4 regions of the Peribacillus sp. SRI_006 genome follow, and region 2 is predicted to be linked to each of the others. Evidence: riboswitches for the same ligand, from Rfam matches in the RefSeq annotation. Region 2 holds a riboswitch; each other region holds the start of a gene.
The links. A riboswitch is a leader RNA that binds a small molecule or an ion and turns the genes downstream of it on or off. The one in region 2 is predicted to bind S-adenosylmethionine.

Region 1 (5,801 bases), on a different contig from region 2:
TTAAATAGTTTGTCAATGGGTAAATTAATAAAAGTCAGGACGGCGATCTTCGAATACAGGTATTTTGTTACGTGCTTCCGTAACTTTGTTGAAGTCCAAGCTGCCTGTCAATAGTTCGTTTCCTTCTCCGGCTTCACTTATGATATTCCCCCATGGATCAATAATCAAGGAATGGCCCGCAAATATATTATTGATATCCGAACCTGTACGATTAACGGCTACAACATAGGCTTGGTTCTCGATGGCACGGCTTATCAATAAAGCTCTCCAGTGATCGAGTCTCGGCTTTGGCCATTCAGCCGTAACGAATAGAACTTCCGCGCCTTGAACGGTATGGGCTCGCTGCCATTCTGGGAAACGAATGTCATAACAAACGAACCCGGCACATATTTTTTCATCAAGGGTAAATAAACCATCTTTTTCACCTGGCTGCAGGAAATGATGTTCATCCATTAATTGAAATAAGTGAAGCTTATCATATTCTTTAATGAGCTTTCCGTGTTTATCGATGATGATCATGGTGTTATAGATTCCCTTGCTTGTTTTTTTCGCAATGGAACCGCCGATGATGTGAAACTGGTGTTTCTGTGCCTGTGTTTTAAGAAATTCAATCGTTTTTTCTGCCTCTTGATCAGCAATCTCATTCAGCCTGGTCAAGTCGTATCCGGTTGTCCAAAGCTCTGGTAATATGACGATATCGGGTTCGGACCGAGCTGCTTTTTCCAACCATTGTTCTGCAACCTGAAAATTGATATCTGGTTGCCCGAAAGCTATATCCATTTGAATACAAGCTATTTTCCACTTCATCGTTTAACCCCCCTACATGTAAAAAATGCTTTACAAGACTACGATAAACATATATCATTTGTGACTAGAATTTCAAGAAATTTCAGAGAAGGTGTATAAATGGTGCAATTCGAAAAATCCGGACTGCTTCAGGACCTGCCCAAGCAGTTTTTTGCTTCACTGGTCGCAAAAGTCAATGCAATCACGGAGCAAGGACATGATGTCATTAATTTAGGCCAGGGAAACCCTGATCAGCCGACGCCGGAACATATCGTCAAAAGTTTGCAAACTGCCGCTGAAAAAACGATTAATCATAAATATTCGCCATTCCGGGGACATCAATATTTAAAAGATGCTGCTGCCGTCTTTTATGAACGGGAATACGGTGTCAAGCTGGATCCGACTAGTGAAGTGGCGATTCTCTTCGGGGGAAAGGCAGGTCTTGTCGAACTTCCGCAGTGTTTATTGAATCCAGGTGATACAATCCTTGTTCCAGATCCCGGCTATCCGGATTATCTTTCCGGTGTTGTTTTAGCCCAGGCAAAGACCGAACTGATGCCCTTGACAGAAGAAAATGATTTTCTTCCGAAATACGATGACATACATAAAGAAGTTCTTGATAAAGCCAAAATGATGTTCTTGAATTATCCGAATAATCCCACAGGCGCTTCTGCAACTGAAAGTTTCTTTGATGAAACCGTCTCCTTTGCAAAAGAACATTCAATTTGTGTGGTCCATGATTTCGCCTATGGGGCGATCGGATTCGACGGAAAAAAACCGATAAGCTTTCTCCAGGCGGAGGGAGCGAAGGATGTAGGAGTTGAAATATACACTCTATCGAAAACATACAATATGGCAGGGTGGAGAGTCGGCTTCGCAGTGGGCAATAAGAGTGTAATAGAAGCTCTTGAACTTTTACAAGACCATCTTTATGTGAGTCTCTTCCCGGCGATACAAGAAGCTGCGGCAAGCGCTTTGCTTGACTCACAGACCTGTGTAGAGCAGTTAGTGCAAATGTACGAGGGGCGAAGGAATGTTTTCATTGAGGGATTGAGGTCCATCGGATGGGAAGTCAAAGCTCCAGCGGCATCGTTTTTTGCCTGGCTCAAGGTACCTGGAGGTTTTACGTCCGAGAGTTTTGCGGACTATTTATTAACGCATGCCCATGTAGCTGTTGCCGCAGGGAATGGGTTCGGTGAATTTGGCGAAGGTTATGTCAGGGTAGGGCTACTGACTTCGGAAGAACGGCTGCAAGAGGCTGTGGAACGAATACGGACATTAAACTTATTTTAGTGCAATAAGGTTCACCTTTAAATAGTTAAAACTTATTGACAAAGTAGGAATTACCTGTCAGAATACAAAATAAATTCTTAATCTTTCGATACTTGGATGCAACTTATATATCAGCGTTTTCTTATTTTGAGCAGGTGGAGGGACTAGCCCGATGAAGCCCAGCAACCGACCGTAATTCCATTGTAAAATGGGGCGGAATCCTTCCGCCGGATTTTTTTGAAATCCACAAGGCACGGTGCTAATTCTTGCAGCCGATGGCTGGGAGATAAGAAGATGGCTTTTTAAAGCCTCTTCTTTATGAAGGGGCTTTTGCCATTTTGAGACCATCTCAGGCCAATAGTGACATCGAGAGTATACTAACGTGTTATAGGAGTGATCAGATGAGCGAGATAGTCGCTACTTATTTAATTCATGACTTTATTGGAAATCATGAGAAAAAAGCAGAGAGCATTGCCTTGGGTCTGACTGTCGGGACATGGACGGACTTGCCGCATTTGGTACAGAAACAACTGGAAAAACATAAGGGACGCGTCGTATCGGTGACACCCCTATCTGAAGAAGAGAGGGCAAACAGCTACTTTAATCGGAAAGTATACCGTTCGCTGATTAAAATTGCCTATCCGGCAAGGAATTTCTCAAATGATTTACCTGCAATCCTTACGACGGTCTTCGGCAAACTTTCATTGGACGGTGAAATAAAACTTATAGACTTGGATTTTGTCGGTGATATTCAAAAAGCTTTTCCCGGGCCGCAATTTGGCATTGAAGGCATAAGGGAAAAGCTGGGCGTATTTAACCGGCCCTTGGTGATGAGCATCTTTAAAGGCGTATTGGGAAGAGACCTAACATTTCATAATGATCAACTGAAGCAACAAGCATTGGGAGGTGTCGACCTAGTTAAGGATGATGAGATCCTCTTCGACCAGGAACTGACTCCATTTTTCGATAGAATAAAAACGGGAAAAAGAATATTGAATGAAGTCTATGAAACCACTGGCCACCGTACTTTATATGCTGTCAATCTATCTGGGAAAACTTTTGAATTATTGGATAAGGCAGAGCAAGCGGCTGAAGCAGGGGCAGATGCTTTATTGTTCAACGTTCATACATATGGTTTGGATGTATTGCAGGCCTTGAGTGAACATGATCGTATAAAGCTGCCGATCATGGCGCACCCCGCATATAGCGGGGCATTGGCATCTTCATCATTTTATGGTATCGGCTATCCATTATTGCTTGGTAAATTAGTAAGATTATCAGGTGCGGATTTATCCTTGTTCCCTTCCCCTTATGGAAATGTCGCACTTGAAAAAACGGAGACCTTAGCGATTGCTGAAGCTCTGACAAGAGATGAACTTTCATGGAAAAAAGCCTTCCCTGTTCCTTCTGCAGGCATTCATCCGGGCATGGTTCCGGACCTGATCAAGGATTTCGGGCTTGATAGTGTGATTAATGCCGGAGGCGGAATTCACGGGCACCCTGACGGAGCAGAGGGCGGTGCCAAGGCATTCCGTTCTGCTGTGGAAGCCGTTCTGGCAGGAAAGGAACTTTCTGAAGCGGCGGCTGAGGAAGAAACCCTAAAAAAAGCTCTTGTGTTGTGGGGAGGCCTATAAGAAATAATGAAACCGATCATCTTTTGTGATTTTGACGGAACGATCACCAACACAGATAATATCATTTCAATTATGAAGAAATTTGCGCCTCCGGAATGGGAAGCGTTGAAAGACGGTGTCCTTCAGCAAAAAATCAGTATATCTTCAGGAGTTGGGGATATGTTTTCCCTGCTTGATAGTGGCTTGAAGGATGACATCATCCAATATGTAAGAAAAACGGCCGGCATTCGACCAGGGTTTTATGAATTCGTTGAGTATACGAAACAAGCCAATATCCCTTTATATATTGTAAGCGGGGGCATGGATTTTTTCATTTCACCCCTTTTGAATGATATCTTGCCAACAGAGTCCGTTTATTGCAACCATGCATTTTTTGATAAGGAAAAGATTTATATTGAGTGGCCACATGCTTGTGATGAGCAATGTAATAATGATTGCGGTTGCTGCAAGCCATCCATTATGAGGGAAATTGCGGGTCCGGAAGATTTTAAACTCGTTATTGGAGATTCAGTTACGGATTTTGAAGCGGCAAAACAGGCCGATTTTGTCATAGCCCGTGACATATTGCTTGAAAAATGCGGTAGGGAAGGAATTCCACATCAAGGATTCGAAACATTTTTTGATGTAATTGACATTATAAAGCAGCAGGAGGTGGTTAAAGCGTGAACACTCATTCTAAAGAATGGCAGGAGTTGGCAGATATTAAAGCTGAACTGGCCGAAAGGGATTGGTTTATGGGAACAAGCGGGAATTTGTCCATCCGCGAACCCAAAAGCCCTTTCTTTTATATTACCGCAAGCGGTAAGGATAAAAGGAAGCAATCGGATACGGACTTTTTACTGGTGGATTTAAAAGGAAAACCAGTTGAAGATACGAACCTAAGACCATCGGCCGAAACTTTACTTCATACAGACATTTACCGAAAAACCAATGCGAACTGTGTACTCCATGTCCATACAGTTGAAAATAATGTGATTTCGGAATTGTACGGAGATGAAGGCCAAGTTTCCTTTCGTAATCATGAAATCATTAAAGCGACCGGTCGGTGGGATGAAGATTCGGAGCTTCGGATTCCAATCATATATAATCACGCTGACATACCGTTGCTATCCGATAAGTTCAAGCCGCATGTCGAAGAAGACTCTGGCGCTGTGCTGATACGCAATCATGGCATTACGGTTTGGGGCAAAAGCGGATTCGAGGCAAAAAGAATACTTGAAGCCTGCGAATTTTTATTTCAATATCAACTGTTACTTAATCAACAAAAGGCGTTTGCAGGTTCTATAAGATAAATACTCATAGAGGAGGAATGAATGATGGCGACGATCAGATTCCATGAAACAAACGAGGTTATTGAAAACGGTGAACAGGTAAAAGGTTTTTTAGAAACACACGGGGTAATTTATGAGCAATGGGACATTTCTAAATTACCTGCACATCTTGTAGAAAAATACGATCTAACAGATGCTGACAAGGAGGAAATCCTTGTAACGTTCCAATCAGAGATAGCGGAAATCTCTGAAAGAAGAGGCTATAAAGCCCATGATATCATCACATTATCCGATGCAAATCCTAACTTGGATCAAATGCTTGAAAACTTTAAGCAGGAACACCATCACGAAGATGATGAAGTGCGTTTCATAGCAGGTGGAACGAGTATCTTTGCCATTGAAGGCAATGATAAACAGTGGTTTGATGTACGGCTTAATCCAGGAGATCTTATTAGTGTACCAGAATCAACAAGACATTATTTCACGCTCGCGGAAGATAGGAAAACTGTTGCTGTCCGGATTTTCGTAACAGCTGCAGGATGGGTGCCGATTTACGAAAAAGACGAAGTTCAAGCATGAATCAATGTTGAAAAGCCAGCTTATGGGCTGGTTTTTATTTGTAGAAAAAAGGGAAGTCGGAATGGTCTCATCTCGAACCATGATTTTAAAACAAGACCAGATTATCCTTAATGGTTTTTTCCTGTAATCCCCCTTGGATTGAAGAAATTTGCGACACTCCTGCCAAATAATTGGCTAGCCGAGAACCCACAGGCGCTTGCGCCGAGGAGGCTCGGGGGACAGTCGGCGGAAAGGGAGAGGATTTCTGAAATCGACTGGA
Region 2 (5,801 bases):
AAAACAGGGAGCTCGACAGTGTTCACGAAGGAACGGAAGATTTCCTCACTTTCCAATTCAAATGAAAGGACCGCCCCTGCTCCGAGTGACTGGCCTTTCTGGATGGCGTGCTGTGGATGATCGGCTAGGCCGGGATAATATACCTTTTTCACCAAGGGCTGCTCCTTTAAGTAGGCTGCAATCTTTTCGGCCCCTTTTTGTGAATGTTCCATTCTAACTGACAAGGTTTTCAAGCCTCTCATTACGAGCCAGGCATCCTGAACACCAAGGACCGCTCCAAAGGAGTTTTGAAGCGAACCGAGTCTTGCCGCCAATTCCGGATCTTTCACGACCGCAAGCCCAGCTACCACATCACTATGTCCGGATAAAAACTTCGTCGCGCTATGAAGGACAACATCAGCGCCCAGATTCAGCGGTTTTTGCAATGCGGGCGTCAAGAATGTATTATCAACAAAACTTAAGGCACCGGCTTTTTTTGCGATATCACATACAGCTTGAATATCGGTCACTTTAAGTAAAGGATTTGAAGGCGTTTCAATGTATATGGCCCTGGTATTTGGCTGAACCGCCGCTTTGACACTTTCAAGGTCCGTCATGTCAACGAAGGTATGCTCAATATTGAAACGGTTCAAAACGCTTGTGACCATCCTGAACGTTCCGCCATACACATCTTCGGAAATGACGATATGATCCCCGGCAGACAATAGCAGGAAGGCTGTTGAAATGGCAGCCATACCTGATGAAAAGGCAAAGCCGTGAGTGCCTTCCTCAAGTTCGGCAATGATGTCTTCAAGTGCCTCGCGGGTTGGGTTCCCGCTTCTGCTGTAGTCATATTTGCCGAATTGATCGATATCGGATTGATGGAAAGTCGATGCATGCTGAATGGGGACGCTCACACCGCCCGTTGCCGGATCGAATTTATGTTGATTATGAAGTAATTTTGTTTCAAAGCTAAAATCATGATCTGTCATCGTAGTGCCTCCCTTTTTACATGTGCGAATGCTTGCTGCAAGTCACCAATCAAATCGTCGCTATCCTCGATGCCAACGGAGAAGCGGAGCAGTCGATTACAAACACCGTTTGCCGTTCTGACCTCAAGCGGTATATCGGCATGTGTTTGTGTGGCAGGATAGGTGATGAAGCTTTCAACCCCTCCCAGGCTTTCTGCAAAGGAAATTAATGAGAGCGATTGTAAAAATGGGTTGACCGCCGCTTCATCAATGATGCGAAAAGAAATCATGCCGCCTCGGCCCGGATACAATACGTCCGTAACACAATCATGCTCCGATAAGTATTCTACAAGTATCTTGGCATTCTTTTCATGACGCTCCATCCGCAATGCCAGGGTTTTCATTCCGCGCATCAACAGCCAAGAATCAAATGGGCTCAAGACAGCTCCAGTGCCATTATGATGGAAGGCAAGTGCATCACATAATTCAGCGCCGCTAGCAACGATCAGTCCGGCGAGCACATCATTATGACCACCGAGATACTTGGTTGCACTGTGGATCACAATATCAGCTCCAAGCAAGATTGGTTGTTGAATAAGAGGCGTGTAAAAAGTGTTATCAACGATTAGCAATAAATTATATCGTTTAGCCAATGCGGCAACGGCGCTAATATCCGTTTGCTGCATAAGAGGGTTAGTGGGAGTTTCGATGAAGATGGCTTTCGTGTGAGGAGTGATGGCTTTTTCGATATCCTCCAAACAACAAGTGTTTACATAGTCACACTGCAATCCCCATTTTTTAAAACCTTGTTCTAACAGCCGATATGTACCGCCATAAAGATCTTCACTGACAATCCACGCATCCCCGGATTTAAAAAGGGCGAGTATAGTGGAGATGGCGGCCATTCCTGAACTGCAGGCATAGCCTTGGTCTCCTTTTTCCAGATCGGCGATGGATCGCTCCAATAGCTGGCGGGTAGGGTTACCTGTCCTTGTGTAGTCGAATCCCGTCGATTGACCGATTCCTTCGTGGCGAAAAGCTGTTGAAAAGTATACCGGCGGATTGACTGTTCCTGTCGCCGTTTCACTGCGATTTCCTAATTGAGCAAGATATGTTTCAGGTTTATACATGGTTTTCACTGCTCCTTTGAGTTAAATAAAATAAAAAAAAGTCTTCTTTAAGAAGAAGACTTTGATTAAGTAGGGACGAGTCATTCTTCTTATCTTCCAAGTTCATAAACTTGTGGAATTAGCACCTTTTCATTGGTTTGAAACAAATGAAGGTTGCTGAGGTGTCATCGGGCCATTCCCTCTACCTCTCTCGATAAGAGTTTAGATTATTCAATTTCTTTTGAATTTACTATATATACAAAACACTGTCAAGGGCAATTTGGGGATGATGATGTGTTGGTGTTCATGGCCAGGTCAATTGAAGCCTAGCGGTGCCTACACTTTATGTGTCAAAAAAGAATATCCAAATTTTCATCTAAATATGAATGGCCTAGGATTTTTCAGAAATATGGAAAGGGTCAGCGGGATATTTTTGCTTTAAAATAATAAAGTTTGTACAATGTATGGAGAGAAAGAATAATCCGACATTATTCATTTCATATGCAAAAATTCTTCAATGAATAGTGCAAACTTAGGAGGAGAACACATGGAATACAGAATCGAACGTGATACGATGGGTGAAGTGAAAGTTCCTGCTGATAAATATTGGGGAGCACAAACTGAGAGAAGCCGTAACAATTTCAAAATCGGTAACGAAAAAATGCCGATAGAATTGGTTCGTGCATTTGCATACGTTAAACAAGCTGCTGCAAAGGTGAACTATGATCTTGGCGATCTTTCCGAAGTTAAAAAGAACGCCATCGTCAAGATTTGCCGCGAAATCCTTGAAGGTACGCTTGATGAACATTTCCCGCTTGTAGTTTGGCAAACGGGAAGCGGTACGCAAAGTAATATGAATGTGAATGAAGTGGTCGCTAACAAAGGGAATGAATGGTTAAAAGAAAATGGTGAATCGGAAATCCTTCACCCGAATGATGATGTTAACAAGGCACAAAGCTCAAATGATACTTTCCCGACTGCCATGCATATTGCAGCCTTTATGGAAGTCGCTGAAAAATTGGTTCCTGCCATCAAAGCACTTCGTGATACATTCGATACAAAAGAAAAAGAATTTTGGGATGTCGTGAAAATCGGCCGGACACATCTTCAAGATGCTACACCCTTAACATTAGGACAAGAAATTTCCGGTTGGAAAGCGATGCTCGATAAAGATTTGGCGATGATTGAGGAAAGCAGCCAAAAACTATTGAACCTTGCTCTAGGCGGAACGGCTGTAGGAACCGGAATCAATACAAAGAAAGAATTCCCGGGACTTTCTGCCAAACAAATTGCAGCGGATACAGGATATCCTTTTGTCACATCTGATAATAAGTTCCATGCATTGACTAGCCATAACGAAATCGTCTACGCACACGGTGCTTTGAAAGCATTGGCGGCAGATTTAATGAAAATTGCGAACGATGTCAGATGGCTTGCAAGTGGACCGAGAAGCGGAATCGGAGAAATTGCCATTCCGGAAAACGAGCCGGGCAGCTCCATCATGCCAGGTAAAGTCAATCCGACCCAAAGTGAAGCGCTTACCATGATTGCGACACAAATCGTGGGTAACGATGCTACAATTGGCTTTGCAGCAAGCCAAGGTAACTTTGAATTGAATGTATTCAAACCAGTCATCATCTATAACTTCCTGCAAACGGTCAAATTATTGACGGAAGGCATTCATTCCTTCAACGATAATTGTGCGGTTGGCATCACTGCAAATGAAGATAAGATCAAAGAAAATGTAGAGCGTTCCCTTATGCTGGTAACAGCATTGAACCCGCATATCGGTTATGAAAAAGCAGCCAAGATCGCCAAAACCGCCTTCAAGGACAACTCCACGTTAAAAGAAGCGGCATTGAAACTGGAGTTCCTGACGGAAGATGAATTCAAAGCATGGGTCGATCCTGCTAACATGGTTAATAAATAATTGGATGGAAGCACCCTCCCTCTAACATTAGGGAGGGTGTTTCCATGTGTTAAAATACTGGAATCGACAAATACTGAAATCATAAGTATCTGGAACAGGAGGAAAAACAATGTCTATATGCCCGCTTTGCAACGGTCTAAGAAAAATTCATGTGGATTGCCCGGAATGCGGCAGTGAACTTGAGGATAAAGGGAAATTCATGGATTATGCTGATGATTACAGTGCTTATATGGATATCGACATACTTAAAGAAAACGACGGATACCCTCAATCCCTTCAAAAAGGGCAATGCCCCCATCTCATGAAATGCCCTGAATGCGGACATGATGAAGTGGTATTGGTCCAGGAATGAATCGCCCTTTATTTTAATAAACGTAAAAAGACCCATAATGAATGGGTCTTTTCATGTTTAATTGGCAGATAACTTCATGCTTTCCTGCATCTGTTCATCTTCTTCAACTAAAATGCGATGTTCGGTCCCTTTATCAAAAAAGTGCGCTTTATTCATGTCGAGGGCAAGTTCGATCTTTTCGCCTGCCTGGATAATGTTATTGGCATCGACCCTTGCAACGAAGTCCTGCCCCTCTAAAGTGGAGTAGAGCATGATCTCCGCGCCCATGAGTTCGGCTACATCAATTTGGGTCGTGAATGTAGTGTTAGGGGACTCCGTGAAATAAGCTCCTTCATTATGGAAATCTTCCGGACGGATTCCAAGGATTACATCTTTTCCGACATATCCTTGATCACGTAGCATTTTCATCTTAAATTCAGGTATTTCAAGCGTTTGTTCGCCTATTTTGATTGTGCCTTCTTTTAATGTTCCGGTAAAGAAGTTCATGGCAGGCGATCCGATAAAGCCGCCGACAAACACGTTTATTGGTTTCTCATAAACATCCTTTGGAGCACCGACCTGTTGGATGATACCATCTTTCATTACAACAAGACGTGTCGCCATGGTCATTGCCTCTGTTTGGTCATGTGTGACATATATCGTTGTGGTGTCGAGCCGTTTATGGAGTTTAGCTATTTCCGCGCGCATTTGAACCCGCAGTTTTGCGTCGAGATTGGATAATGGCTCATCCATCAAGAAAACTTTTGCGTCCCTTACAATTGCACGACCAAGTGCAACACGCTGGCGCTGACCACCTGAAAGCGCTTTAGGTTTCCTGTTTAGAAGCTCTTCAAGTCCGAGAATCCTTGCCGCTTCATTTACTCTTTGCTTGATTTCAGCTTTTGGCGTTTTCCTGAGCTTTAATCCGAATGCCATATTGTCAAATACAGACATATGAGGATATAAGGCATAGTTCTGGAAAACCATCGCAATATCGCGATCTTTAGGGGGGACATCATTGACTCGCTTGCCGTCTATGTATAAATCCCCTTGGGAAATGTCTTCCAGTCCGGCAATCATCCTTAATGTCGTTGATTTACCGCAACCTGAAGGTCCCACAAAAACGATGAATTCCTTATCGGCAACACGAAGGTTGAAGTCTTTAACAGCCGTCACCTTTTTATCATAAATCTTGAATATATGATCTAACACTAACTCTGCCATGAAAAATCCCCCTTTTAAACTCTTAGATTACTTGTACCAATTAGCTATAGTCTAAGCTATAGGTTTTGAAAAAAGTATGGGCATATTGCACAAAAAAGTGTTTACATTGGAAATTAATCATTCAGTAAAAGTATCAAGTATGCAGTAAGGGCATGACGGAAGTTTCTAATATCGAGACCAGTTTTTTCAGAGAATCTATCGATTCGGTATTGTAAGCTGTTCCGATGTATATAAAGCTGTTTGGCGGCATATGTGGC
Region 3 (5,801 bases), on a different contig from region 2:
CTTAGCAGGCAACCATGCACAGAAAGCCTTTCTGTGCATGGTTGGCTTCATTTGAAATCATAACTTTCCAAAACCCGATTCGCAATGAGCTGATACCCTTTTTCATTCGGATGTAACTTATCACTGAAATACTTTGTTTTCTTTTCATCTTCAAAAAGATCATTTGTAGGAATGAATAACATCCTTTCACCTTTATCGGCTAATCCCTTTATTGACTCGTTATAATCGCGAATGTGCTTTTCAAGTTTTTGATTGTCTTTAATTGGGTTATATAGTCCTATTACCAGAATATCCGCTTTATCGTTTGCCTCTATCAGTGTTGATGTAATCTTTTTCAGATGGTTGATATATTCCCGTTTACCCTCATTGATTTTTCGGTCACTTATTTTCTCCAAGTTCCCGCCATTACTATTGATCAAGTCATTCGTTCCAATAAAAACAATGAAAGTATCGGCTTCATCAAGTTTCGTTTTAATTCGGTAATCATCTAGCTGTTTCATCACCCCATCCGTTTCCTGGCCTTTAATACCGTAATTCCAAAAACTCACTTTTTGCTCCGATTGGGGATTATTCAATTCATCTTCAAGGCCATCTATATATCCTTCCCCGTCCTTATCCCCTTTTCCATAGGTTAATGAATCTCCAAAAGCCATGACCCTTTGCACATCTTCCGACTCCGAGGCCTGAAATTCATATGCAGCAAAACATATAAACAGTACGATAATCAATATACCTGCCAATTTTTTCATTTGGTTCTCCTCTTGTTTTTTACTAGAAGTATTTAATCTTTTTCATACCCAAAAAATCTGCAGTACTAACATAAAAAAGAATTGTCAGATAAAGAATAAAAAGTGTATGATAATATAAAACTTTCAATGGATTGGGTTTCATTCAACGTCCCTAAAACCAAAAACGGGATTACCCTTCATTCTGGAGATTGAATAAATGATAGTTAGGAGTTTAAATCATGGAAGAACACATAGAGTTTAGAGAGGCAGAACTATCTGATCTACCCAGAATTGTTGAAATATATAATTCGACAATTGCTTCAAGGATGGTCACGGCAGATACGGAACCTGTATCCGTCCAATCGAGGGTTAAATGGTTTGAGGAACATCATTCAGAAAGTAGACCGCTATATATCATTACTATAGAAGGGAAAACCGCTGGATGGATGAGCTTTCAATCCTTTTATGGCCGACCGGCATATAATTCCACTGCCGAAATCAGCATTTACATTGATGATTATTTCCGGGGAAAAGGAATTGGACAAATTTCGATTCGAAAGGCAATTGAATTGAGTCCAAAATTAGGTGTTAAGACTTTATTGGGTTTCATTTTCGCCCATAATACACCAAGCCTTAAGCTTTTTTCTAAATTCGGGTTTGAAGAATGGGCACATTTACCTCAAGTTGCCGAGATGGATGGCATTGAGCGGGATTTGATCATTCTAGGTAAACGTGTCGATATTTAAATATAATTCTTTAGAGCTATTGCCTTGAGCAGTAGCTTTTTTAGATTAATACAGGTCGAATTGCTAATTTAAAAATACCTATATGCTTCTTGAAGGGAAAAATATTCAGAATCTCTTTTACTTGCTAACGCATTCAATAGCGTATCCAATTCTTGGCTGGCTTGTACAGTCAGCAGACTTGTTAAGCCGTAAATCGCACCCAACTTTATCATTTCCTGTCTCTTCTCTTCTACTTTTTCTATAGTTACCTTACGGCAATGCATCATAGCCACCTCCCATTTATTCAATATTTTTACACTTTTATCATAATGAAATCACTAGTTAAAATCAACTATTTTCCAGAAATTAAATGTGTTATTTTATAGGTCAAATGTGACAAAACACCTATTTTGTTATTTAATTATGTATAATTTGTGTCGTTTTCTAAAAAACGCAAAAAAAGCATCCACTAGTGTAGACTGCGAATGCTTACATCATATCCCTTATCCAAAAATCCAAATATTGTATTCCGATTACTATGTCATCCATTCAGAAGGTGACTCGTTATTAGGTCTATTTATAACAATTTTATATTCATCTTCAAGTACTTTTAATGGGGCATCATAAAGGTGCCTTTCATCAGAGGTTTTGTATACTCCATTGGCCAATAGCTCTTCAATGAGTTTTGCCTTCCTCTGTTCAATCCTCTTAAATAATTCTGCCATGTAAATGGCTCCTTTCCGTCCTAGTGCCTGCTTCTAGTTAGCTAAACTTTATCAACTTGTTTGATTTCACCAAATAATATATACCTTTTCTAGTATGTCACTAAACGTTATTTCCCAAAAATAAAAGCCCCTTCTAATTTAAGAAGAGGCTGACAGTGTCCGTTCGGCTCTTCTTATCTTCCAAGCATATGCTTGTTGGATTTAGCACAGTTCCCTAAACGGGTCCGCTGCCGAGGTTTCATAGGGCCAAGTCCCTCCACCTCTCTGGATAAGAATTCAATATATAATGATGTAGAAATGATTCTATCCTAATAATCTTCAAAAGTCAATTACCTGGTTCTCCCTTTTTTCCTGGACATAAAGTGATTCCTCTTTCAAATACGGGTTGCATTTTCTTGTCTTTCTGATATGATGTCAGTAATTACATACAATTCACACCACTAGGGGAGTCTTTTTTAAGACTGAGATGGAATTAGTTCCGGACCCTTTGAACCTGAACCGGCTCATACCGGCGGAGGGAAGTGGATGATATCGTCCATTTCACAGACTATATCCATCTACCCCGTTCCGTATTCAGGAACGGGGTTTTTTATTTAACAAAGGCAAAGGGAGCCATTCTATAGGAGGATGAACAATGGAGAATACAAAATTAGAAACATTCAGTGATAGACTGCATGCACGGGCAAAAGAGATTTGGAAAAGGAATCATTCACATCCCTTTGTCCAGGCAATTGGAAACGGCACACTTCCTGAAAAGAAATTTGCCTATTACCTGAAGCAGGACTATGTCTATCTCATGGATTATTCCAAGCTCTTTGCTTTAGGTGTCATCAAAGCCCATAACATCGAAACCATGGCAAAATTTGCGAGCATTTTAAATGAAACCCTTCAAGTGGAAATGGATATTCATCGGCATTATGCTTCCGAATTCGGGATCAGCTCCAAGGAATTGGAAAATACAGAACCTACTCCAACCACTCTAGCCTATACAGGTTACATGCTAAATGCAGCTCAGCATGGGACTTTGGCAGACTTGATCGCCTGTCTCCTGCCCTGCGCTTGGGATTATTATGAAATCGGTTTGCTATTAAAAGAACAAAATGGAGCAGCACTGGAAAACAATCGCTACGCAGATTGGATAAGGTCCTATTCATCTCCTGAATTCGGGGAAGCACACAAGTGGCTGATCGCTTTGTTGGAAGAATTGACGGAAGGCATGCCTGAAAAGGAACTTCTTAGATTAGAAAAGCACTTTTTGGTTACTTCCCGATATGAATATTTATTCTGGGACATGGTTCAAAATGAGCAGGATTGGCCTCTGTAGGTGGTTGACATGAGGATGAACCCTATCAAGAAACTGACATTGACTGCCATGATCACGGCTTTAACGACGCTTACCAGTTCATTTATTTTCATCCCTGCAGGATTTGCAAAAATCTTTCCTATTCAACATCTGGCAAATGTCCTGACGGCGGTTCTATTGGGGCCTGCATATGCGGTGACACAAGCTTTTTTAGTTTCCATCATTAGAAACATGATTGGTACCGGTTCAATTTTCGCCTTTCCCGGCAGCATGATTGGTGCACTTTTGGCCGCCATCCTTTACCGAAAAACACAAAGCTTAAAATTCGCCTGTTTAGGGGAAGTGATCGGGACCGGCTTTCTCGGTTCCCTGGCCTGTTATCCGCTTGCAACCCTCCTATTGGGAGAAAAAGCTGCTCTTTTTGGTTTTTTACCGGCTTTTATGTTCAGTTCATTCGCAGGTGCGATTTTAGCTTTCATATTACTTAAAATATTGCTAAAAAATACTTATATGAAGGGGTTTTTTTATGAAAACAGCATTAACGATCGCAGGCTCTGATTCAGGGGGCGGTGCTGGAATACAAGCGGATTTAAAAACATTTTCTGCACATGGTGTATTTGGAATGTCTGCCATCACAGCCGTAACCGCCCAAAACACAATGGAAGTCCGTTCTGTACAGCCCATTGAAACTGCTATCATATCGGATCAAATTGCTGCTATCTTTGAAGATATTCCTGTCGATGCAGTAAAAATAGGCATGCTTGGATCAAAAGAAACCGTGGAAACGGTCGCTGCGTCCCTTAAAACCTTCATGCCTGCCATCATTATCCTTGACCCTGTCATGATTTCCAAAAGCGGCCACCATTTGCTCGACGAAAAGGCCGTCTCTGCCTTAAAAATGGAATTGCTTCCGCTTGCAAATCTTGTAACACCCAATGTACCAGAAGCGGAAGTACTTACTGGCTTCCCGATTCGGACGAAACAAGATTTCTACAGGGCATGCATTTCGATACAAGAAATGGGTTCCAAAGCCGTTTTACTTAAAGGCGGCCATGCAGCAGGAAATCCAAATGATCTTTTTTATGATGGGACTGACTTCCACTGGATCAAGGGAGAGCGCATTCATACAAAAAACACTCATGGTACGGGCTGTACCCTATCATCCGCCATTACATCTAACCTGGCAAATGGACTGCCATTGCAAGTGTCGATCGAACAAGCCAAGACCTATATTTCCGAAGCGATACGCAATAGCTTTTCAATCGGTAAAGGTCATGGACCTGTCCATCATTTTCATTCATATTCAAAAAAAGAAAGGAGTGACTTATTATGAAGGTTTCTTCAGCCGATTTATTTATGAAGGTAAGAGAAAGGAAACCACTCGTTCACCAAATCACCAACTTTGTTACGGTCAATGACTGTGCAAATGCCACCCTTGCCATCGGAGGTTCACCAGTAATGACATCGAGCCCAAGAGAAGTGGCGGATATGGTCAAATTAGCAGATGCATTGGTCCTGAATTTCGGTACGATCGATGATAAGGCCTTGGAAGCAATGGAGATTGCCGGTAAAACGGCAAATGTCCTGGACATCCCGGTCATTTTGGACCCGGTGGGCGTTGGTGCCACCTCCTATCGTACAGAGCAAGTCAAAGAGCTCCTAAGTAAGGTTACTTTCCAAATCATTCGCGGAAATGCGAGTGAAATCCTGTCATTGATGGGTGGGGATACCGTTACTCGCGGGGTGGATTCGGGGGAACTTGCGATTAGCAATGCAGAGCTGGCTTCACGAGCGGCAAATGAATTGAATAGCATCATCGTGGTCAGCGGAGCTAAGGATGCGGTCAGCGATGGAAAACATACGTCCATCATCGATAACGGGAACCTCCTTTTAACTAATGTTACAGGTACCGGTTGCATGTCCACTGCTCTTATCGGAACTTTTTCCGGAGTCACCGATGATTTCTATTCTGCAGCAATTGCCGGTATCTCAACAATGAGCATTTCAGGGGAACTAGCAGCCGCAACCCTTCAAAAGGATGAAGGAACAGGTACTTTCCGTGTGCGATTAATCGATGCCATATCAAGAATGGATAAGGAAATCTGGATGCATGAGGTGAAAATAAGTGAAGAAGTCCCAAATTGATTTAAGCCTGTATTTAGTTACGGAAGAGTCCATAGCAATAGAAGAATTGACCAAAATCATTGCACAATCGGTTTCAGGAGGAGTCTCGATCGTACAACTTAGAGAGAAAAACAATTCCTCCCTCTCCTTTTATGAAAAAGCATCTGCATTAAAACAGTTATTGAATGAGCTTTCC
Region 4 (5,801 bases), on a different contig from region 2:
GCCCCATCAAGTAGGAGAATCTTAGAATTTAACTGATCTTGAATCGCTTTTTTATTCATGTACTGCCACCTCTGATGTCTGTTTACTATCGACTTTTCTAATATATTTCGTTAGTTCCGCCGTCATTTCATAGCGAAGGAATGGAGTGATTAAATATATGCCCTTGAATTTTTCCCTAGCCGCGTCCACCAGTTCCCGCGCGATATTCACCCCTTCAATCCTTGACTTTACAGGGTCATCACCCGCTAGAGCCATGGCCCTTCTAACATTATCAGGCAATTTGATGCCTGGGATCTCATTATGGATGAATTCGGCGTTCCGGGTGCTTGTTAAGGGCATGATACCGATGAAAATCGGGGTTTCCAGATGTTTTGTCGCTTCATATACTTCTTCGATTTGCTCTACGGAATAAATTGGCTGTGTCAAAAAGGATTGAGCACCGCAGGCAATCTTCTTTTCCATTCTCAGTACGGCTTTATCCAGATATTTCACATTGGGATTAAAAGCTGCCGCAATTTTAAAATTTGCCCGTTGACCCAAACTTTGACCGGAATAGGAAAGACCTTCATTAAATTGTTTGACCATACTTATCAGGTCAAAGGAAGATAAATCGTAAACCGAAGTGGCACCCGGGAAGTCCCCAATTTTTGAAGGGTCTCCGGTGATGATCAATATTTCGTTCAGCCCTACCGTCTGCAGACCCATTAAATGTGACTGCAGGCCAATCAAATTTCGATCACGGCATGTTATATGCACCATCGGATTTATATTCAATTGGTTCTTCAGTAAATTAGCCAGTGCATCATTCGATATCCTTGGTGAGGCAAGTGAATTATCCGCTAATGTAATGGAATCGACCCCTGCTTTTTTCAAAACCTCAGCACCAGTCATGAAACTCTCTATCCCTAGCTTTTTCGGTGGATCAAGCTCAACGAGAATCGTCCGTTCCGTTTTGGCCTTTTCGTAAAGGGGAAGTTCCAATTCCCTATCGTTCACTTCAATTACTTCTATTTCACGGGATTTCGTAAATTTCTCTTTCACGGGAGCCAAACTTCCAATTGCATGCTTTACAGCTTGAATATGCAGTGGAGTCGTTCCACAGCACCCTCCTATGATCGCGGCGCCTTGCTCACGAAGTTCCAGGGCACTAGAACCGAAATATTCCGGTACAGCTTTATAAACGAGCCTCCCATCGACATAATCCGGCAGGCTGGCGTTAGGGTAAATGGCAATCGATGCTTGCTTTGGCAAACTCACTTCTTCCAAGGCCCGAATCATATGATGTGGTCCAAGGCGGCAATTCACACCAACCACATCGGCACCCAATTGCTCGAGTTTTTGAAAGGCTTCATTTAAATGGATTCCATTTTGAAGATTACCCAGTTCATGCATCGAGACATTTGCGATAATCGGCAGTCCGGTTTCATTTTTAACGATTTGCAGGACGGTTTCCAGTTCTTCCAGGTCATAAAATGTTTCCAGAAGAATCCCATCAGGATTTTCCATCAACAGACTGTATAGCTGTTCACGAAAACCCCGTTTTATCTCCTCCATGCTTAAATCCGATTTCCTGATACTCCGCTGTGCCCCTATGGTGCCGAAGACGTATGCCTTTCCTTTTGCCGCTTTTTTAGCAAGAATGACTCCCTGGCGATTGATTCTGCTCACTTCATCTTCAAGTCCATACCGCTTCAATTTATTGAAATTGGCTCCGTATGTATTCGATTGAAGGATATCTGCACCAGCTTCCAGATAGGCTCGATGGATGGACTCTATTTGATCTGGGTTCGTGCAGTTTAATTCCTCATAACATTGATCAATGCCATTAGAGTAAAGCAAGGTCCCCATTGCCCCTTCCCCAACCAGCATTCTTTCTTTTAATTCTTTACGAAAATTCATCATTACACCCTCTCTCAAAAACAATCCTGTTTTTGTCGTATTCTATGAGTATGAGAGAAAAGGAAAAAAAACCTTCTCAAAGAAGAAGGTTTTTGAAACATTCTCCTCATCTATCAAGCTCTGCTTGCTGGATTTAGCACCTTTGCGTAAGCTGGTTGCTGAGGTTTCTTCGGGCCAGTCCCTCCACCTCTCTCGATAAGATCCATTTATATAATTTTCATAAGATTTCAAAATTTGATTATATTTAATTTACATTAATAGTCTGTCAATTTCAATACCTGATCGACATTTTTTTCACTTTTGCAAAAATCATTCAATCTTTTGCTGCTTGAACCCTCTTCAAGATCCTTTGTTTCCAGTCTTCCGCTAACGAGTCTAGTGTTAGTAAAGCCTTAGCACCTTCAAGCCCATCCCGTTTATGAAGGATGACCTCTGCTGCGTAATGGACAGAAATTTTTTCTTGTAGACGATCTATCAGCACAATCTCGTTTTGTTTATTTATCGTTCCTTCTTGAAGTACTCTTGCAAAATAACCAGTGAAACTCGTTTTCAGCACGTGTTCCAAAAACTTAGGTTCTTGATTGAAGAGGGAAATGGTCGAACAAGGTATCCTCCCTTGGTTAATTTGAACAATCACATCGCCTATTTGATAAATATCGCCGATATATGTTGTTTCTTCCTTCATCCCCGCTATAGTTAAATTTTCACCGAATGCAGGGATATCCAGCTCTTTAGAGAATTTTTCATTCCATAATGAATAATGCTCAAATGGGTAAAAGCACAAAGCCCGATCAGGACCTCCATGGAACTTTACATTACCGACACCATCACCGATTATGCCAGCTTTAGTCACTTTCAAATTATCCTGTGCTTGTTTATCCATGGCTGAAAAGATATCAATATTCGAAAAAATTTCATGTTTCGGCTTCCCCGCATGTAGTGATTTGATTTTCCCATTTTCCATTTTGCATCTTCCATTCATATTAAATTTATATCGTCCTATATGTATAAATTATACTAAAAGTCCATTTTATTCAGTACCTTTTTATATGTATATGAAATGAAAAAGCCATATGCGGCGTTAATGGGCTAAATATCATTGATTTCCAGAAAAATTCATAGGTTAGTTTCAGTAATTTAGTTGCTATTTCAGAATTAAATATGGTAGAATATGAACACAATATATAGTCGAAAACTACAACCGTTCGCCTATATGTTGATTTTCACGATTGAATTCCTCATTGTCGCTCTTTAGGGAGCGAATTTTTTTTGCTTTCGTTAATATCCACTAATTTCCTGTAATTCCATTCAGTTTCTTGCATCGTGATCGACTCACCTATTTGTACTTTCCTTCCCTATTTATCAAGACCTTTTCATCTTATTAGAAGCCTGATTCCTTGCAAAAACAAGCAGAAAGCCGAGCGACATCATCCGTCTTCCGCTCAGCTTCCTGTTTACGCTTGTTTCTTTTTTTTCGGTGCCGCTTTCTTTCGGGTCGTCTTTTTCTTTTCCGGTTCATCATGTTTTGTACGGTCTATGGATGCTTGTAGTGCCTCCATTAAATCAGTTACATTGTTGGAAACTGGTTCTTTTGTTTTCGCTGTAATCGTCGTCTGACCCGTTTTCTTTGATTCAATCAATTCTAGTAACGCGGTTCGATAGTCATCGGTGTATTTTGTCGGATCGAAAGTAGTCGTTAATTGATCTATCAATAATACGGCAGTATCGATTTCTTTTTTTACAATGGTATCATTGGCAGGGATATTCGGAACATCCGCTGTGGAGCGGACTTCATCCGGATAATGAATCGTTTCCATAACCAAGGTATTATCAACGACTCGGATTACCGCCATTTGTTCTTTGGAGCGAATGATGATTTTTGCCAACCCAACCTTATTCGATTCCTTGAGGGCCTGCCTCAAAAGGGAATAAGCTTTTATCCCCCCGTCATTTGGGGACATGTAATAACTCCGGTTAAAATAAATAGGATCTATTTCTTCAATTTTAACGAAATCCACGATTTCCACGGCTTTTTCTTCGTTTTGTTTTTTCAGTTGTTCTAGTTCATTGTCTTCCAATACAACAAACTTTCCCTTTGTATACTCAAAAGCGCGGACTATATCATCCTTCCCCACTTCTTTCTCGCATACTGGACAAACCTTTTCGTATTTAATCGGTGTATGACATTCCTTATGCAACGTCCTTAAAGATATATCCTTATCCTCCGTTGCAGCATGAAGTTTGATCGGAATGTTCACCAAACCGAATGATATGCTCCCCTTCCACATCGTATGCATATTCGTCACCTCATAACTTATTTTTGATGAGAAGAACAATTTTATTATTCCCCTTTGTTCAATAAAAACCGAAAAAACAATTGCCAACTTTAACACTTCGTTTTTTTGGCAAAATAATGTTATCAATTATTTGCGGAGGTAAATACAAAAATGAAACCGATGCTGCCTACCTATTACCCTGAAGCCCCCAACTCCAAGGATTGGCGTTATGAAGTCAAATATGACGGCTTTAGGGCTATTTTAACGATAGACTCCGATACCATAAGCATTTCGAGTCGAAATGAAAAGGAATTATCACCTCAATTCCCAGAAATCATTGCTTACATCAAAGACCTGGACCTGGAAGGTTATCTCCCGCTTCAATTAGATGGAGAATTGGTCTGGCTTACGAATCAGGCGAAAGCGGACTTTTTTCAAATACAGTGGCGAGGACGCCTTGGGAAACAATCCTTAATTTCAGAAAATGCCCGTTTTTCCCCATGTCGGTTTATAGCGTTTGACCTGCTTCGCATCCGCGGAAAAGACATAGCAGATAAACCTATGGTGGAACGAAGGGAATTGATGTTGAATATGGGGGAAAAACTCGGTCTTCCTATACCTCCTGATCCCACCGATAAGGCTTTGATACAATTAATAGAGAGTTTTGACGTTTTGGATATTGCCTTGAATAAGGTCACCTTGTTAGATGGCGAAGGGATTGTTGCCAAGGAAACTCGGGGTGCTTGGCAAGAAGGAAGACGTACAACATCTTGGATTAAGGTGAAAAATTGGAAGACCGTTTCTTGTTTCATCACAGCATTGCACAAAGAAAATGGCTACGTTTCCCTTGCAGTATTCAAAGAAGGTGCCGTAACGAAAATCGGAAGTGTCAAAAATGGACTGAGTGCTAGAGATAAAAGTATATTGCATCAATTGATCAAGCAAAATGCATTAGACGAAGACGCACAATTTTTTTATATCCATCCATCCATTTGCATTGAAGTTCAATTCTTGCACGTTTATGAGGAAAATGAATTGCGTGAACCTCAGTTTTCCCAGTGGCTTTTACAAACCTCTCCCGACGAATGTACCTGGGAGAAATTCGTGCTAGGGCAATATACATTTCCAGATACTGTACAAATAACTTCCAGGGATAAACCGCTTTGGAAAACAGAAGGAAAACAGGTGGTAAAAGTAGAATATCTTCATTATTTACGGGAGGTTTCAGCTTTCTTCTTACCATTCTTGAAGGATAAGCTTCTTACCACGATCCGCTATCCTCATGGAACTTTGGATAAAGAAAGATTTTTCCAAAAAAACAAACCTGATTATGCGCCGGACTTTATAAAAACGTTCATGGATGAGGATATCGAGTATATGCTGTGTAACGACATTGAAACTCTCCTTTGGTTTGGTAATCAACTTGCATTGGAATTTCATGCCCCATTTCAGAAAGCCGGTAAAACAAGACCCGACGAAATCGTCCTGGACTTGGATCCTCCTTCCATCGAATATTTCTCTCTTGCGGTAAAGGCTGCACAGGAAATAAAAAAGGTGATGGAATCATTAAGGATTAAAGCTTTTGTAAAAACTTCAGGTAACAAAGGACTGCAAATTCACATCCCT

Region 1: linked by a shared signal. The riboswitch ahead of mtnW (2,3-diketo-5-methylthiopentyl-1-phosphate enolase) and the one ahead of AC2YHV_RS12930 (methionine biosynthesis PLP-dependent protein) in region 2 are both predicted to bind S-adenosylmethionine.
Region 3: linked by a shared signal. The riboswitch ahead of AC2YHV_RS08465 (Fur-regulated basic protein FbpA) and the one ahead of AC2YHV_RS12930 (methionine biosynthesis PLP-dependent protein) in region 2 are both predicted to bind S-adenosylmethionine.
Region 4: linked by a shared signal. The riboswitch ahead of AC2YHV_RS14945 (bifunctional homocysteine S-methyltransferase/methylenetetrahydrofolate reductase) and the one ahead of AC2YHV_RS12930 (methionine biosynthesis PLP-dependent protein) in region 2 are both predicted to bind S-adenosylmethionine.

The regions. Positions count from the first base shown of each region.
Region 1 is NZ_JBYCZT010000009.1:217,045-222,845, reverse strand. Features, by position in the region: gene AC2YHV_RS15110 (carbon-nitrogen family hydrolase) at 25-807, opposite strand; gene AC2YHV_RS15105 (pyridoxal phosphate-dependent aminotransferase) at 907-2,079, shown strand; SAM riboswitch class I at 2,198-2,351, shown strand; gene mtnW (2,3-diketo-5-methylthiopentyl-1-phosphate enolase) at 2,460-3,692, shown strand; gene AC2YHV_RS15095 (2-hydroxy-3-keto-5-methylthiopentenyl-1-phosphate phosphatase) at 3,699-4,358, shown strand; gene AC2YHV_RS15090 (methylthioribulose 1-phosphate dehydratase) at 4,355-4,984, shown strand; gene AC2YHV_RS15085 (cupin domain-containing protein) at 5,009-5,542, shown strand.
Region 2 is NZ_JBYCZT010000008.1:37,669-43,469, reverse strand. Features, by position in the region: gene metC (cystathionine beta-lyase) at 1-971, opposite strand, end outside; gene AC2YHV_RS12930 (methionine biosynthesis PLP-dependent protein) at 968-2,080, opposite strand; SAM riboswitch class I at 2,167-2,280, opposite strand; gene fumC (class II fumarate hydratase) at 2,607-3,989, shown strand; gene AC2YHV_RS12920 (hypothetical protein) at 4,099-4,341, shown strand; gene AC2YHV_RS12915 (ABC transporter ATP-binding protein) at 4,399-5,544, opposite strand; gene AC2YHV_RS12910 (PucR family transcriptional regulator) at 5,658-5,801, opposite strand, start outside.
Region 3 is NZ_JBYCZT010000005.1:105,900-111,700, reverse strand. Features, by position in the region: gene AC2YHV_RS08485 (ABC transporter ATP-binding protein) at 1-5, shown strand, start outside; gene AC2YHV_RS08480 (DUF459 domain-containing protein) at 48-749, opposite strand; gene AC2YHV_RS08475 (GNAT family N-acetyltransferase) at 968-1,474, shown strand; gene AC2YHV_RS08470 (aspartyl-phosphate phosphatase Spo0E family protein) at 1,543-1,740, opposite strand; gene AC2YHV_RS08465 (Fur-regulated basic protein FbpA) at 1,990-2,178, opposite strand; SAM riboswitch class I at 2,349-2,453, opposite strand; TPP riboswitch at 2,611-2,715, shown strand; gene tenA (thiaminase II) at 2,813-3,502, shown strand; gene thiW (energy coupling factor transporter S component ThiW) at 3,518-4,039, shown strand; gene thiD (bifunctional hydroxymethylpyrimidine kinase/phosphomethylpyrimidine kinase) at 4,008-4,814, shown strand; gene thiM (hydroxyethylthiazole kinase) at 4,811-5,626, shown strand; gene thiE (thiamine phosphate synthase) at 5,607-5,801, shown strand, end outside.
Region 4 is NZ_JBYCZT010000009.1:188,762-194,562, forward strand. Features, by position in the region: gene metH (methionine synthase) at 1-59, opposite strand, end outside; gene AC2YHV_RS14945 (bifunctional homocysteine S-methyltransferase/methylenetetrahydrofolate reductase) at 52-1,899, opposite strand; SAM riboswitch class I at 2,003-2,101, opposite strand; gene AC2YHV_RS14950 (MOSC domain-containing protein) at 2,213-2,863, opposite strand; gene ku (non-homologous end joining protein Ku) at 3,354-4,196, opposite strand; gene ligD (DNA ligase D) at 4,347-5,801, shown strand, end outside.